DNA from 4 places in the Halobacillus ihumii genome. Region 3 is predicted to be linked to each of the others. Evidence: riboswitches for the same ligand, from Rfam matches in the RefSeq annotation. Region 3 holds a riboswitch; each other region holds the start of a gene.
The links. Region 3 has a riboswitch for thiamine pyrophosphate ahead of G6R08_RS08685 (YkoF family thiamine/hydroxymethylpyrimidine-binding protein). Riboswitches for the same ligand answer to the same signal wherever they lie in the genome.
Positions count from the first base shown of each region.

Region 1: linked by a shared signal. The riboswitch ahead of G6R08_RS11990 (thiazole synthase) and the one ahead of G6R08_RS08685 (YkoF family thiamine/hydroxymethylpyrimidine-binding protein) in region 3 are both predicted to bind thiamine pyrophosphate.
Region 2: linked by a shared signal. The riboswitch ahead of G6R08_RS15100 (ABC transporter substrate-binding protein) and the one ahead of G6R08_RS08685 (YkoF family thiamine/hydroxymethylpyrimidine-binding protein) in region 3 are both predicted to bind thiamine pyrophosphate.
Region 4: linked by a shared signal. The riboswitch ahead of thiT (energy-coupled thiamine transporter ThiT) and the one ahead of G6R08_RS08685 (YkoF family thiamine/hydroxymethylpyrimidine-binding protein) in region 3 are both predicted to bind thiamine pyrophosphate.

Region 1 is NZ_CACVAO010000001.1:2,396,836-2,400,962, forward strand. Features, by position in the region: gene G6R08_RS11985 (SDR family NAD(P)-dependent oxidoreductase) at 62-865, shown strand; TPP riboswitch at 951-1,053, shown strand; gene G6R08_RS11990 (thiazole synthase) at 1,169-1,957, shown strand; gene thiH (2-iminoacetate synthase ThiH) at 1,954-3,057, shown strand; gene G6R08_RS12000 (thiamine phosphate synthase) at 3,072-3,656, shown strand; gene thiS (sulfur carrier protein ThiS) at 3,653-3,856, shown strand; gene G6R08_RS21965 (hypothetical protein) at 3,947-4,099, shown strand.
Region 2 is NZ_CACVAO010000001.1:3,050,259-3,054,385, reverse strand. Features, by position in the region: gene gvpQ (gas vesicle protein GvpQ) at 1-242, opposite strand, end outside; gene gvpT (YtxH domain-containing protein) at 274-783, opposite strand; gene gvpA (gas vesicle structural protein GvpA) at 833-1,093, opposite strand; gene G6R08_RS15110 (YflT domain-containing protein) at 1,445-1,789, opposite strand; gene G6R08_RS15105 (CsbD family protein) at 1,946-2,128, opposite strand; TPP riboswitch at 2,298-2,409, shown strand; gene G6R08_RS15100 (ABC transporter substrate-binding protein) at 2,531-3,523, shown strand; gene G6R08_RS15095 (thiamine-binding protein) at 3,550-3,840, shown strand; gene G6R08_RS15090 (ABC transporter permease) at 3,840-4,127, shown strand, end outside.
Region 3 is NZ_CACVAO010000001.1:1,725,746-1,729,872, reverse strand. Features, by position in the region: gene G6R08_RS08695 (hypothetical protein) at 1-429, shown strand, start outside; gene G6R08_RS08690 (nucleotidyltransferase domain-containing protein) at 508-1,284, shown strand; TPP riboswitch at 1,342-1,445, shown strand; gene G6R08_RS08685 (YkoF family thiamine/hydroxymethylpyrimidine-binding protein) at 1,540-2,142, shown strand; gene G6R08_RS08680 (ECF transporter S component) at 2,150-2,728, shown strand; gene G6R08_RS08675 (ABC transporter ATP-binding protein) at 2,725-4,127, shown strand, end outside.
Region 4 is NZ_CACVAO010000001.1:3,629,435-3,633,561, forward strand. Features, by position in the region: gene G6R08_RS18140 (hypothetical protein) at 42-251, shown strand; gene G6R08_RS18145 (hypothetical protein) at 689-910, shown strand; gene rpsN (30S ribosomal protein S14) at 996-1,265, opposite strand; TPP riboswitch at 1,429-1,529, shown strand; gene thiT (energy-coupled thiamine transporter ThiT) at 1,607-2,179, shown strand; gene G6R08_RS18160 (DUF1028 domain-containing protein) at 2,305-3,174, shown strand; gene G6R08_RS18165 (sporulation protein) at 3,193-3,954, shown strand; gene G6R08_RS18170 (DUF2087 domain-containing protein) at 4,091-4,127, shown strand, end outside.

The DNA of each region.
Region 1 (4,127 bases), 670 kb from region 3:
ACAGTTTCATAACTCGTATAAAAAGGTACTGAAAGACATAGCTGAAAAGGAGGCGGAATTTGTGACTGCTATTTTTTCAAGTGAAGCTCTTAAGAAAGGACACATACTAATTACTGGTGCTACAGGAGGAATTGGGCGCGCCACAGCCAAAGCTGCTGTTCAAGCTGGGGCCTATGTGACGATTACTGGCAGGAGAGAGAAGAATTTAAACGAGCTTAAGGACGAATGTGAACAGTTAAACGAGTCTGTACATGTATATGTGCATCCTGCTGAACTTAATGATGAGAAAAATCGAAATCACTTAGTTGAACAGGCAGTGAAGGAGAACGGGCCGATTACTGGACTCGTTAATTCTGCAGGCGTTGTCGGAGGTGGTACTCTCGACACTTTAACAGAACAGGCTCTTCGTCGGGTGATGGAGTTAAATTACTTTTCTACTGTACTTTTTACACAGCTTGTCTATGAAAAAATGAAGCCTCAAAAGGCAGGGGCCATTGTCAATTTATCTTCTTTATCAGGAATCCGTGGTACGCATGCAAACACAGCCTATAGTGCCTCGAAGTTTGCGATAACAGGATTCACTCAATCCTTCGCTGTAGAAGCGATAGACCACAACATTCGGGTAAACGCTGTTTGTCCGGGGTATGTCGATACCGATATGGGCAGGGACTCAATTGCCACAAAAGGCGAGCGGAATAATCGAAGTTTTGAGGAGCAGTTAAAGGTGGCGGAAGACGGGATTCCTTCCGGGAGGATATCTACGGCTGAAGAAGTGGCAAATGCGATTGTGTTTTTGTTGTCCGAGGCAGCTGGTAACATTATCGGTGAGTCTATGAAAATTTCCGGTGGCAGTGTGATGAGGTAAAAAAATCCAAGGAGGACTGTTCCCAAATTGGAATAGTTTTGCTATCCTTTAAGTACGAGTTCAAATAATTCTCAACAAATTGAATAGGAAAAGCTAGGGGTGCCAGGCATGTGGCTGAGAGGAATAATTCCGACCCTTTGAACCTGATTTTGGTTAGAACCAGCGTAGGGAAGCTTTCGAGGAAACTGCATGTATCGTGTATTGCATAAAGTAATTCGAAGCTCACCCTAGTGCCGGGTGAGCTTTTTTTATTGTCTAGCTGTCCATTGGGGGCTTTTGAAAAATTAACGAGGAGGAGATGTCATGAAGGATCCGTTAATCATCGCAGGGGAAGAAATCGAAAGTCGTTTATTTACAGGAACAGGGAAGTTTGCGGACCACAGTGAGATGCGGAAGGCGATTGAACAGTCTTATTCACAAGTGGTGACAGTCGCCATACGAAGAGTGGATTTAAGCGGTTCCGGCAAACATATCGTCAGCGATATCCCTGATGAAGCGACCTTAATGCCGAACACTTCAGGAGCAAGGACAGCTGAAGAAGCAGTTCGGATTGCCCGGCTTGGAAAGGCTAGCGGAATGGGCAATTGGGTCAAAATCGAGGTGATTTCTGATCAAAAATACCTGCTTCCCGATAATGAGGAAACGATTAAAGCAACGGAAATGCTGGTGGACGAAGGGTTTGTTGTCCTGCCTTATATGAGTCCTGATTTAATGGCGGCAAAGCGCATGGAAGCGGCCGGAGCAGCAGCCATCATGCCGCTGGGTTCTCCAATTGGTTCCAATAGAGGAATCCGCATGAAGGAAATGATTCGGATAATGATTGATGAAATTCATGTGCCCATTGTAGTGGATGCAGGGATTGGGAAGCCGTCTGAAGCCGCGGAAGCGATGGAAATGGGGGCAGATGCAGTCCTTGTGAATACAGCGGTAGCAACGGCGGCGGACCCCGTGGCTATGGCAAAGGCTTTTGATATGGCAGTTAGAGCCGGGAGATTGGCTTATACGACAGGCCTTGGTCCATCATCGATTCAAGCGAATGCCTCCTCGCCGCTGACCGGATTTTTAACACCTACAGGAGGTGATCAATCATGAGTTTTTATAACGTATATGAAAAGCTGAAAGACCAGCCGATTCACACAAAGTTTGAAGAAGTCACTACGACTGACGTCGAAAAGGTTTTACAAAAAGACAGACTTACGGAGTTGGATTATTTCACTTTACTGTCTCCTGCTGCGGAAGGTTATTTAGAAGATATGGCTCAGAAAGCACATCAAGCCACATTGCAGCACTTCGGCTATACGATGCAGTTGTTTTTGCCGCTCTATGTGTCTGATTACTGTGTTAACACATGCAAATACTGCAGTTTCAGTGTCGATAACGTTTTTCCTAGAAGGCGTTTAACAATGGAAGAAGTAGAGGAAGAGGCACAAGCGATTGCAGCGATGGGGATCGAACAAATTATTATCCTTTCGGGAGAATCTCGTATTCATTCATCTGTTGATTACTTAACAAAAATTATGAAGGTGCTGAAGAAGTATTTTTCTTCAGTGGGGCTTGAGGTTCAGCCGATGGATCGAGACGATTATGAAAAATTGACAGCGAGCGGAATTGATACGCTGACGGTTTTTCAAGAAACCTACGATGAAACGATATATCGCAACCTGCATACAAAAGGCCCGAAGCGATTTTACAAGTATCGATTGGATACACCTGAGAGAGGATGTCAGGCTGGGATGAGGTCTGTCACGATCGGAGCTCTGCTTGGTCTTGATGATTGGCGTAAAGAAAGTTATATCGCCGGATTGCATGGGCATTATCTTCAAAATAAATACTTAGAGACAGAAATTGGCATGTCATTTCCGCGGGTTCAGCCGAATGCAGGCAGTTTTCAACCAGAGGTTCATGTGACGGATCAAAATATGGTCCAAGCTATGCTCGCGTTCAGATTATTTTTACCAACGGCAGGTATTGTCCTATCAACGCGTGAAACTCCTCAATTACGCAATGCACTTATTCCACTAGGGGTGACAAAAATGTCAGCTTCCTCCTCGACTGAGGTTGGCGGTTATGCTCAAACAGAGGACACTCAAAGTCAGTTTGAGATTTCCGATGAACGTTCTGTAGAGGAGATTCGTAAACTGCTTCAAACCAAAGGATATCAACCCGTTATGAAAGATTGGCAAATCGTGTAGAGATGGAATTTCATGTGATCTCTAATGGTATTTGGCCAGTTAAGAAGTTTGCCGACAGCATCGAACCCCTTCAAGGTGAAGATGTATTTGTTCATTTCAGGGAAAAGCAAAAGCCTGCAGATGTTGTGGCGGAAGGAATAAACGATTTGCAGAAACGAGGGTTTGCATCCGGGAAAATTGTGGTGAATGACCAAGTGGATATGGCCCGTAGTTTAGGGACAGGTGGCGTCCAGCTCTCCGGACAAGGGGTGCGGGTATATGAGGTCCGGCAGAGCTTCCCTGACTTGCGAATTGGAAAGTCTGTACATTCAATAGAAGAGGCTGTGCAAGCTGAATTTGAGGGAGCTGACTATGTGATGTTCGGTCACATTTTTCCAACGTTATCAAAAAGGGGCAAAAAGCCACAGGGGTTACAAGCGTTACATGAACTGACAAGTGCTGTGAAGGTGCCCGTCATCGCCATTGGTGGAATCAAACCGAGGCATATGTCAGAGTTAAAAAGGGCAGGAGTTGCAGGAGCGGCGGTTATTTCAGGTTTGCTTGAAGCGGATGATGTACAAGGAATACTTGAAGAATATAAGAAAGGATGGGTCAAATGACTATACGTGTTAACGGTGAATCATTAGAGTGCCCGGAAAGAGTTGTAACGGTGACTGACCTTCTCGACTTTTACAAATTAGATGGGCGAATGGTTGTTGTTGAATATAATCAAACGATCATTCAACGCGATTACTATCCGATCGTTCACTTGAAAAACGACGACCAAATTGAACTGGTTCATTTTGTTGGGGGAGGATAAGGTGTCTTGCAAATTATGGGCTTGCTGAATAAAGAAGAGACAAAAATCAAAAGCTAATACAAATCGTGCCACCAGAAAGGAGTCAAAGTCATGAAGAATAAAGATAAGAAAGTGGACAACCAATTTAAAGAAAACAAGAATCACGGAGAGCATCGAAATGGCCGCTTGAGCCAATTTAAGAATCACAATGATAAAAACGGCGAAGAGCCGAATGAATATATCAGCAACCAAATAGACGAGTAAGAAATATTAAAAATAGACCTCTGGAGGT
Region 2 (4,127 bases), 1.3 Mb from region 3:
ACATCCTGAACCTTTTCTTTCGCATCGTCAGCTTTTCCGTGAACATTGTGGGCATTGTTCTCTTTTACTTCAGCTAATTTCTCTGAAGCTTGATTTACTTTTGATTGCACCTTTTCTTCCACTTTGTCAGTTGCTTTATTTTGAAGCTCATCTTTAGCTTTCTGCTTCCATTCGGAAGGAGCTTTATCGATGGCTTTCTTAGCCGCCTTCCCTACGGCCTTCTTCACAGGTTTAGCGCTCATTAAATCCCTCCCTTCCAAGGGTGGCTCATGATTACTTCTTGGCTTCAAGCAATGCATTTAATTTTTCTTCAATCCGTTCGAGATTTTCATTTAGGTGTTTATTTTCCTCTTTCAATTCCTTGTATTGTTCTGAATAGTCCTGTTCATTTGTGTCTTCGCTTGACGTTTTGTCTTCTTCTGATTCCTCTTTTTCCTGGCCTTGACCGAGCAGTTTCCCTTCATATTTACCCCAGTATCCTGCAGCTGTCTGCCTTAAGGTGATCATAGCCTGCTCGGTTATGATTTCCTGTGCGGTTCTTCGAAGTTCCCTGCCAGCACCTTTGAGCACCTCAGATTGCCCAATGCGACCTGCTACTTTTTTGCCTGTTTCGGGACTTGCCAATAGCCCCATGCTGGCTCCGACAACTCCGCCAACCAACGCCAGATTCATAGAGTTTGCAGACTCAGCAGATTGCTCCTGCTGATCTTGTGAGTTTTTATTTTGGGTTTCTTGCTGCTTCTCATCATGTTGACCAGATTCGCTTTTTTCTTGACTCGCCATTAGCTTCACCTTCTTTCAACTTTTGCTAGGTAAACATTGATTTAGATGTTTAGAAACTGAATTGAGTATCACGTTCGCCCTGTGGTTCCATCATGCCTTCCTCTTGCGCCTCATCACGCAGTAAACCAACAGCGTTGGCATATCGTAACCATGTATCTACACTCGCGATCACGACCCTTGCCTCAACAGTGAGAATTTCAATACCTACCAGGGAAACTCTCGCATAGGCATCAATCACAATTCCTTTGTCGAGAATTCTGTCAATGACTTCCGCAAGACTTGAACTGTCTGCACTTTTTTGGATACTCATTTGTGATTCTCCTTTCAAAAGTTAATCACTCAAAACGACTTCTTCATTTGCTTTAGTGGACAATAACACCTTTTTCTACACTTAAAACCTTGACCGCTTCATAAATTACAAATATTTCCATGTATTTCTCAAATTATTATGTATAGCCTTATGGTTGTAATATGATAAAAGCTATAAAATCAGCTTATTTGAAGGTTCGGATTTAGTAATAATACAAACATAACAATTGGGTTACATTTCTGATTATTTGACTGCTTTGACAGCCGGATTGGCTGCGAATTGTTCCTGAAAACCTTTTTCCACAAAAAAAACCGCCCGATTACTCGAGCGGTTTGAGAGGGGGGGTGTTTTTTAAAACTCAACTTCATCCTGATTTGTCACAACTAATAATGTTTTGCCTTTATCTAATTCCTCTTCCAATTGTTCAGCCTTGGAAGCATCAAATCCAATTTCTTTCATCTTAGATCTTAATTTATCACCTTTACCCCGGAACACGTTTTTAAGGGCTGTCCCAACACCCGTAACTTTCACACCCATCTTATTGGCATCTGTTTCTTTTCTATTTCGCCTGTCATGATCATTATCATGATCCAGAATAAAGATGTCTTCATCTCTGATTCCATTATTTCTAAGTTTATCAATGGATGCGCTCAACTGATCATCGTCGTGAAATACTTTAAATTTTGGTGTAGTCAATCTAATCGCCTCCTTGAAAAGGTGGTTACCCGGTTTAAAAATAACTTAAACAGAGGCAGTATAATTATGCCTGGTGACGAATTTCACATTAGAGTCTAACGTAGTCATAAGCCAGGATCATTGACGAAGCTGGGAAGGTCCGGTCAATAAAACACGCTATCGTTCGCTTTTCTTACGATTACCCGTTGCGTTCTGAGCGTTTCCTTTCAACTTATCCTTCTTCCCTTCATTTTGCATTCTCTTGTTATCTGAAGCATTTCCAACTTGATCCTTTACTTCACCTTTTGCCTTGCTGACGGCTCCTTTAACTTTATCTGAATATCCTTTTCCTTTACTCATGTTCTATCGCCTCCTTGCAACTATATATAAACGATATTAGAATTCGATAAACTTTTTTGAAAAAGAATTTTAGTAAACTCTCTATTCGTCCTATAAACTTCACTTCCCCTTGATAATTACCTGCATCTATGGCACAGTTTAAAAGACAACGTGTTAACAAAAATGAATAGATTGAATGTAGGGGGACCAGTGCAGCTGGTTGAGATTGTATCCGTAATAGATACTGACCCTTGGAACCTGATCTGGTTTAAACCAGCGTAGGAAACATATGAAACGAACCTTCGTTTATTAGTAGATATGCACCCTAGGTATGGTACCAGGGTGCTTTTTTGATGCTCTTAGACCCCTGATTCCAATAACATTTCGTGTTAACATACCATCTTTTTTTAAGGAGGAAACCGAATGAAAAAGCTTTTATTACTTTTTAGTACATTCCTTGTATTAGCCGCTTGTTCAAGTGGTGAAGAAAATAACACGGCCTCTAACACAGGTGAAAAACAGGAAGTAAAACTTGTACTAGATTGGACGCCCAACACGAACCATACTGGACTTTATGTGGCTCAAGCTGAGGGATACTTTGCAGAACAAGGCTTAAATGTTGAAATCATGCTGCCCGGAGAAGCTGGGGCAGACCAGCTCGTTGCCTCAGGTAAAGCAGACTTCGGGATTAGTGCACAGGAAACGTTAACTGAAGCCCGCATTCAGGGCGTCCCGGTTGTGTCAATTGGAGCTATCATCCAGCACAACACTTCAGGGTTCGCTTCACCTAAGAATAAAGGCATCACCTCACCTGAGGATTTCGAAGGGAAAACATACGGCGGCTGGGGCGCTCCCGTTGAAAAGGCAGTACTCTCTTCATTAATGGAAAAGGATAATGCCGACGTTGAAAAAGTGAACATCATTAATATGGGGAATACTGATTTCTTCACAGCTGTTAAACGAGACGTGGACTTCGCCTGGATTTACTATGGCTGGACAGGTATTGAAGCTGAGCTTCGCGGTCAAGAATTGAACATGATGTACTTAACAGATTACTCTAAAAAACTAGATTACTATACTCCCGTATTAACGACGAGTGAAAAGATGATGAACGAAAATCCTGAGACTGTTGAAGCCTTTATGGCTGCTGTATCAAAAGGATATCAGTTTGCAATTGATCACCCAGACAAGGCAGCCGACATTTTAATCGAAGCTGTTCCTAACCTCGACCCCGAACTCGTTCGTGCCAGCCAAGAATGGTTGTCTCCTAAATATCAGGCGGATGCAGAACGCTGGGGGCAGCAGGATATAAAGGTTTGGAAGAACTATGCGGAATGGATGTACAACCATGATTTACTTGATAAGAAGTTAAAGGCTAAAGAAGCTTTCACCAATGAGTTTTTACCGAAAAAATAAATAAATTTAAAAGGGAGGCCAATAACATGGCTAATTCACTTGTAAGTATTCAGATCCTGCCGAAAACGAAAGACGGAGAAGACGTCATCCCCTATGTTGATCACGCTATTTCGATCATCGATGCATCCGGATTGAACTATGAGGTTCACCCTCTCGAAACAACAATTGAAGGCAACCTGTCAGAAATTTTACCTTTGATTGAAAAGATGAATAACTCCATGGTGGAGAAAGGTGCCCATAACGTCATCTCTCAAATCAAAGTGCTTTACCAGCCAGACGGAGCGTCCATGGATTCTCTGACGGAGAAGTATCGTTAATGAACAAGCTGATTCATAAAGGATGGAGACCAGGATTGGTCCTCATCCTTTTGCTAATCCTATGGGAGGCGGGCAGTCACCTATTTGAGGTGCCCGACTGGCTGCTGCCTGCTCCCTCTTTGATTTGGCAGGAAGTCATCAAAGGCTGGCCCCAGTACTCTCATCATCTGTTTTCGACAATTCAATTGTCATTGCTGGGATTTGTCATTGGATCAAGCTTCGGAATGTTTGTAGCCATCATCCTGCACATGATTCCGAGTTTACGGAAAGCCTTTTATCCGTTGATC
Region 3 (4,127 bases):
GAAGGAATGGAAGAGTCTTTTAAACAGGTATGGTCTCAATCTAGGGAAGGTTCATTAAATGCTTCTTCGAGTTTAACGATGGATGAACAGTTTAGCAGTGTCGAAAAAGAACTCGGTCCTAACTATAGGCATACATGTCAAATGGTCTATGAAGGTGCTAAGCCCATAGGAGTAGTGATGCCGCATATTGAACCTGGAACAACAGGAGAAGGGCGGTTTTTTTATTTCGGCCTTATTCCTGAGGAGCGGGGGAAAGGGAAAAGCAAGGCTTTGCACCGGCAAGCCTTATCCGTTCTACGGGATGAGTTCAGAGCTGATTATTATATGGGCTCTACGAGTTACCGAAATCAGCCAATGCTAAAAGTATTTGATTACAATGGGTGTCAAGAAGTAGCCCGGAGTAACTTATATGAAAGAAAAATGAGATAGATAACTGTGTTTATAATTAGGATGGATGCATCTTTTTAAGACCCGTTGAGGGAAGTGAGTAAAAGGCGGTGGGGTTGAGTGATAAATTTTGAAGAATTAGCAAGAAAAGCAGCGAAGGTATATGCGCAAAATACTAAGGTGGAAGCTGTTTATATTGCCGGTTCTGTTGCACGTGGATGGGAAGATGATTTCTCTGATATTGAGTTGAACGTCCTATGGTCCGAGGGGCCGACAGATCAAGACCGGTTATCAGTAATTGACCAGTTAAATGGCGAGTTAATAGATTTCTATGGATTTGAAGATGATGAATGGTCTGAAACCTTTAAGCTTGAGGGTGTTAAATTTGAAATAAGCAGTTTTCTCACTGCAACGATTCGTGAAGTAATCCACCGGGTAACAAAAGAATTTGACATTAGTTTAGAAGGCCAATGTTTGATTTCCTCGATTCACTACGGAGTTCCTGTAGCTGGCGCTGAGTTGATGGATGGTTTCAAGGCCAAAGTACAAGTGTACCCTGAACAACTGGGGCATGTGATGATTGATGCTTACTCTGATTTCGGAAATCAGTGGAAGAATCGGCAAGCTTTGCTGGAACGAGAAGACTGGCTGATATTTTATTCGGTTATGACGGTGATGCAGCATCATTTGATGGGGATCTTATTTGGATTAAATTGCATGTATGTTCATCATCCTGATTTCAAATGGCAGCAGCAGACCTTAGACTTAATGAATATTAAACCAACAGATATTACTAAGAGAATGGAACGGGTATTTTTCTCAAGCCCTGACCAGGGATTGCACGAACTTGAGCAGTTAGTGCAAGAAGTTCAGGAGCTTGTCAGGGATAAAGAATAGGCTTTACAAATGTATAATCATTGATTACGATAGAAGTGTGAAAAAATTGCATACCGTTAAAAACACTAGGGGAGCTGCGTACGCGGCTGAGAGGAAACTGTTTCTGACCCTTAGAACCCGAACTAGATAATACTAGCGTGGGGAAGTGGAGTCGATCGTAGAATGATAATGGTACACATATATACATACGTTCGTAGCTGCACTCCCACGGGGTGCAGTTTTTTTGTGTTTATTAAAAAAGGAGGAAGTATAAACATGAGTGAAGTTTGTGGATCTGCTAATCGAATTGCAGGAAGTTCATTCTCAATTTACCCGATGTCTGATCGTTTTGTGGAGATTATTAAGTCCTCGCTAAATGAAGTGGACACATCGAAAGTTTGGATGAAGACAGATGATGTCACCACCACAGCTAGAGGGCAGATGATTCATGTGTTTGATGTAACGAAAGCAATATTTTTACAAGCGGCAAAAACAGGAGAACATGTAGTATTTCAAGCGACTTATTCAATAGGATGCCCGGGAGATTCGGCTGGCGATGTGTACATGGCAGAGGACAATCTAGCACAAAATGCATCCAAAAGTGGTCTGATTGATCAAGAGGCTGCCGCCAAGTTTTCCTTATACCCTATGGGCGGCGGGAACTATATGGATGTTATTTATAGTCAGATTGAAGACATGAAGAAACAAGGAGTTGAGGTGAGTGAGGCTCATTACTCGACACGTTTGGACGGGGATGGAAACAGAGTGTTTAATGGGTTAGAGCAAGTATTTCAACAGACTGAAGAGCAAGGATCTCCTCATACGGTCATGACGGTTACGATTTCTGCAAACAGTCCGTCTGTAAAAGGAGGAAAGTGAAATGGGACTGCAAAACTGGAAACTGAAAGAAATTGTTGTGATGTCCGTGCTTTCCGTAGTATTTGCCGTTGTTTATTTAGCCTTTTTGCCTGTTGGAAAGCTGCTGGCAGGACTATTTGGCCCAATTGGATATGACCTGATTTTCGGAATTTGGTTTATCGTTTCGATTGTAGCGGCTTATATTATTCGTAAAAAGGGAGCGGCGTTTTTATCTGAAACGATTGCAGCTACAGTAGAAATGCTGCTTGGAAATGCAATGGGTCCGATTTTAATTCTCACAGGGATTATCCAAGGGCTCGGGGCTGAGGCTGCTTTTGCTGTAACCAGATATAAATCATACAATCTAGCTGTATTAATGCTGGCTGGTGTCGGAGCGGCTGTCTTTAGTTTTGTATGGGGGTACTTTCGTTCCGGGTACGCTGTATTTGGAACAGGATACATTCTTAGTATGCTTATCGTTCGGATGATAAGTGGTGCCTTGATTTCTGGTGTGTTAGGGAAGGCCATTAGTGATGCTCTGGCAAAAACGGGAGTATTAACTGGTTTTGCTCTTGGTAAAGAACAGCGAAGGAAGAAAACAGCATGAAGTTACTTGATGTCCGTCAACTTCATCTCCAATTTGAAGAAGGAAATGACCAAGTGTTATCAGATGTTAGTTTTTCAATAGACCAAGGGGAGCGTTTACTATTATTAGGACCGAGCGGTTGCGGGAAAAGTACGCTGACGTATGGTATAAATGGCATTTATCCTCGTGAACTAGACGGAACGATAACAGGTGATATCCAGTTCAGAGGTAATTCTGTGTCTAGCTATGCTCCAGGAGAAATGAGTCAACATGTTGGAGTCGTGTTTCAGGATCCTGAAAGTCAGTTCTGTATGATTACAGTGGAAGATGAAATAGCGTTTGGCCTGGAAAACATCCATACACCAGTTGAGCGGATATCTGACTGTATTGATCATGTTCTAAAGCTTGTAGGATTAGAAGGAGCAAGACAGCGATCGATACAAACATTATCAGGCGGGCAAAAACAAAAGCTTGCTTTAGCCTGTGTTCTCGCGATGGAGCCCGAGTTGTTAATTTTGGATGAACCGACGGCCAATTTGGACCCGATCGCCACACGTGATTTTATCCGAACTATCCAAGCACTTCAAAAAGAAAAAGGCTTTGCGCTTCTTGTTATTGAACATCAACTAGATGGGTGGGTATCTTTTATTGAACGAGGAGTGATGATGAATCGAAGCGGCGAGCTAGTTTATGATGGCCCTATAAGAGATGGGATGAACAGGCATAAAAGTGCATTACAGTGTCAGGGGATATCGATGCCGGCGGTAACTCAGTTAGCTATGGAGAAAGAATGGCTGGATCAATGCAGCCATTTTCCACTGACTGTTTCTGATGTTATTACTGGATGGAGGGGTTCAAAAGAACAGATCACGTTTCCTCCTGAGCCAAGGGAAAGTCATTCTACCTCAACGATTCTTCAATTATCATCAATTTTGTGGATGAAAAGAAACAGCAGGATTATCTCAGACGTATCCCTGCAAATCAGAAAAGGGGAGTTCATAGCAATGGTTGGTGGGAATGGAAGCGGGAAAACTTCTCTTTCCAGGGTCATGGCAGGCCTGCAAAAGCCGACTAAAGGCGATATTTCTTTTCACGGAAAACCACTCTCATCCTGGAAAGAAATAGACTTACGGTTGCATATCGGCTACGTTTTTCAAAACCCTGAGCATCAGTTGATTACAGATACGGTTTATGAGGAGATAGCGTTTAGTCTGAGGATTCAAGGTATCGATGAATATAAAATCGATCAACAGGTGCAGGAAGTTCTAGATATGTGTCAGTTGAATGGAGTGGAAGAACGTCATCCGTACACATTAAGCCAGGGACAAAAGCGCAGGCTTAGTGTGGCGACGATGATAGTAGACCATCAGGAACTGTTAATACTGGATGAACCAACGTTTGGCCAGGATGCCCAGTCAAC
Region 4 (4,127 bases), 1.9 Mb from region 3:
GAACAAAGCGGTGGCTTGAATTCTTTATTAGGAGGCATCATATGAATTTGAAAAAACGGATTGTTTTAAGCCTTGCCTCTGCTGCTCTTATGGCTGTCTTCTCGTTATTACTAAGCACACTAATTAACGATGAGGGAATACAAGTTGATCATTTAATAGGGAGTAGTATAGCAGGGGTTATCATAGGTTTTTGGATCATACCAAGAACTTTGAAGAACTCCCAAGAAAATCATAATGATAGATCTCCCTGAAAAGTGGCGAGTGTTGAGGTAATCATATTTATTGATAAGCAAAGGATTTCTCGTCATAAACAATTCGGTGCCTTTTTACAAAATTGTTAACGTGAGGGTGAATTGTTTTGATTAGCCTCTTGGAAACCTTTAGGGGTATCTTAAAAGGGAGTCATAAGGGAGGAGTGCTCTTCCCAGGTCACAAAACCGGGTAGTAAAGTAAGTAGTTTTAAGAGGTGAGATAAATCAAATATAAGGTAAGACCGCAAAGGCTGTCACTTCTTACTATTTTCATTATCGTGATGTTATGGAATATATTGGAAGGTTGTTATGGAGGTTCTTTATTACTATTTTTATTAGTTTTACTATTAGCTGTAAGTATAGCTTCTATTCGGTTTGAATTTGAAATACAGCAAGACCATTTAGTATATCAAATAATGTTCCTCAAAAAAACTATCATGAAAAAGGAACTTTATCCCAGTCAAATAAATCAATTAAAATTTACACGAGTCGGCTGGTCTCATAAAGCTGCCTTTATAAAAGTAAATAAAGGAATCCACATTCCATTAGCTGTCCTCGAACCCCGCAAAGCGTATGACCATTTAATTGAGTTTGGTGAGGATAACGATATAACAATCTATAAAACGAAAGACTATGAAATTCTAGAAAGAATGAACTGATATTGTTATACAACTTTCGGTCAGAAGTTTCACTTAGAAGGATGCAGCTGAAAAACTCAGAAGCTGAACCAGGCTTCTGAGTTTATTACCAACTGGCTTTTTTGACACCAGGAAGCTGACCTTTATGGGCAAGTTCACGAAACTTAATTCTCGATAGTCCAAACTGTCTCATATACCCATGAGGTCTTCCTGTAACAGCACAGCGATTATGAAGGCGAGTGGGGGAAGAATCTCTTGGTAGTTTGCGCAATGCTTCGTAATCCCCTTCAGCTTTAAGCTGCTGCCGTACTTCTTTATACTTTTCATACGTCACTTGACGTTTGCGTTCTTTTTGTACCATAGCTTGTTTAGCCAATGACCATTCTCCTTTTTTTAAATAGTAATTATTACGATTTAAATTTTATGACTTTATTCTATTTTTGTCAAATAGAGGAGCTGTTTGCCTGGATTGTCATAGTCATTGATAGAATCTTGAGATTGCTTTATAATAGACTCATAGCAAAAAGAGCGAATGAATATAAGCCTTCAAGGGGAGCTTTATGCTGAGAGTGAACAGACTTGTTCAGACCCTTCGAACCTGTCAGTTAATACTGACGTAGGGATGGTGGCTTTTTTGATGGCGATGCAACGGGACTCCTCCATCAGGAAGCTTCCCTGTGGCATCGCTTTTTTGTGTGGAAAAAAGGAGGTAAAGTGATGCGAAGTAAACGTGTGTTGTTTCTAGTTGAGGTAGCGATATTCTCGGCATTGGCCATCTTACTTGATATTATTCCATTTCTTTCATTTAAACTTTGGGCCCAGGGAGGCTCAGTTTCGTTTGCGATGGTTCCCGTATTTATCATGGCGTTCAGATGGGGACTCGGCGGCGGCGTATTGACAGGGCTGCTGCTCGGTTTCTATCAAATTTTATTAGGGGCTTATATTTTGACACCGCTGCAAACGTTTCTTGATTATTTTGTAGCGTTTGGTGTGATTGGGCTTGCTGGACTATTTGCCAAGCCGGTATGGGAGGCAGCTCGCTCGAGAAAGATTAAGAAATTGGCAGTCTGGATTATATTAGGCGCTTTTATCGGCAGTTTGTTCCGCTTCTTCGGACACTTTGTAGCAGGGATTGTCTTTTATGGAGAGTTTGCCCCAGAAGGTCAGCCAGTTTGGTTGTACTCTTTAGTTTATAATGGTGGATATATGCTGCCAGCGTTTATCGTGAGTGCGATTGTATTATGTCTGCTGTTCTCACAGCGGCCGACTTTACTGCTCAATCGTTCGTAAACCAGGAACCTATTTTCACAGCTTCGCGCTATGAAAATAGGTTTTTTCTTTTCTCCAGTAAAAATAGAAAGGAAAATCGTTAAAAAAGGTCGAATAAATGTATAGTAGGAAGGGAGTAGAGGACGATGAACGAATCAAACATTATTGCAACGTATTCTATTGTAGGATTTGATCCAGAAACAGAAGAACTAGGGGTTGCCGTTCAATCGAAATTCTTAGGCGTCGGAGCTGTCGTCCCATGGGCAAAGGCCGGAGTTGGTGCGGTTGCCACACAAGCTTTTGCCAATCCTGCTTATGGTCCCGAGGGGTTGGAGCTGCTCAGCAAAGGATTGACCGCTCAGGAAACTGTCGACCAATTAATCGCTGGAGACGCAGGTGCACCAGACCGTCAACTTGGAATTGTAGATGCGAAAGGCAGAGCGGCCTCGTATACGGGGAATCGCTGTTATGACTGGGCTGGGGGAGTCACTGGTGAACATTATACTGCCCAAGGTAATATTTTAGTCAATGAAGCCACTGTCACTGAAATGGGGCGGGCTTTTGAAACGAGCACAGGTTCGTTAGCAGACCGTTTGTTAAAAGGGCTTGAAGCCGCTGAACAAGCTGGCGGTGATAGTAGAGGAAGACAGTCAGCCGCGATTTATGTCGTGAAGGAAAAGGGTGGTTACGGTGGACTAAGTGATGTCTTTGTCGATTTACGAGTCGATGATCACCCTGAACCAGTTCAGGAATTATCTCGTATTTACAAGCTTCAACAGCTTTATTTTGGGGAATCAAAACAGGAGAATATTAAGGCGCTTGAAGGGGAATTGAAAAATAAGGTCGTTCATCATTTGTATCGGACTGGGTTTTTATCGAACAACGATCCTGATTCAGATGATCTCCACCATTCGCTTACAACGTTTTTGCATAGGGAGAATTTTGAAGCCCGCGAGCAGGAACGTGGGTTCATAGATCTTGAAGTCTATCATTTTCTAGAACAAATGGTTGTATAAAAAGAAAGGGGAATAGAGATGTTTAAAAAATTAATGGCGCGTGCTGGAATTGGAGCTGCCAAAGTGGATACACAGCTCGAGAAATTGGAGTTTCAGCCTGGCGAAGCAGTTGATGGCAAAGTAGTCGTGCAAGGCGGAGAGGTAGACCAGGAGATTGACCAAATTACTGTATTTCTGATGACCGAAGCCCTCAGAGAAGCGGACGATAAGAAAATTAAAGAAACGGTCAAGCTCGATGAATATCGGATTTCAGAGGCATTCGTCATTCGTGCTAAAGAGACGAAAGAGATTCCATTTACGATTGAGATTCCGATCCATGCCCCAGCAACGCTGAACAGGCTTCCGCTGTGGTTTGAAACAGGCCTTGATATGCCAATGGCCCTTGATGCGGGAGATCGTGATTACATTAAAGTTTCTGTTCACCCGTACACAGAATCGATCCTGGAAGCGGCAGAAAGAGACCTTGGTTTTCGTTTGAAAAAAGTAGAGATGGAATACTCAAAAAGGCATGGCTATGTCCAGGAATTTGAGTTTCTGCCTGGTGGTGAATTCAGAGGATATTTAGATGAGTTAGAGTTAATCTTCTTCCTCGATCATCAAGGTGTTCGGGTGTTTATGCAAGTTGATCGTAAAGCTAGAGGGTTGGGCGGTTTGTTTGCTGAAGCGCTGGAAATGGACGAATCCAATATTCAGCTGTACTTTTCTAAGGATGAGCTGGAGGCGGGGGCGTCGTCATTGGCGAAGAAGTTAGGCACAGCTATACGCGAACATGCTGGATAAGAACCAAAATACGGGGTGTTCTATTTTAGATAAGAGCTGCCGGATCAAACCGATCCGGCAGCTTATTTTTTTGACTTTCTCACATAGTTAGATTACTATCTAATTAGATACTTGTTAAAATAAAGGAGGGGAAACGATGCAGTTAAATAAGATGGTCGATTTTCATAAGGCTG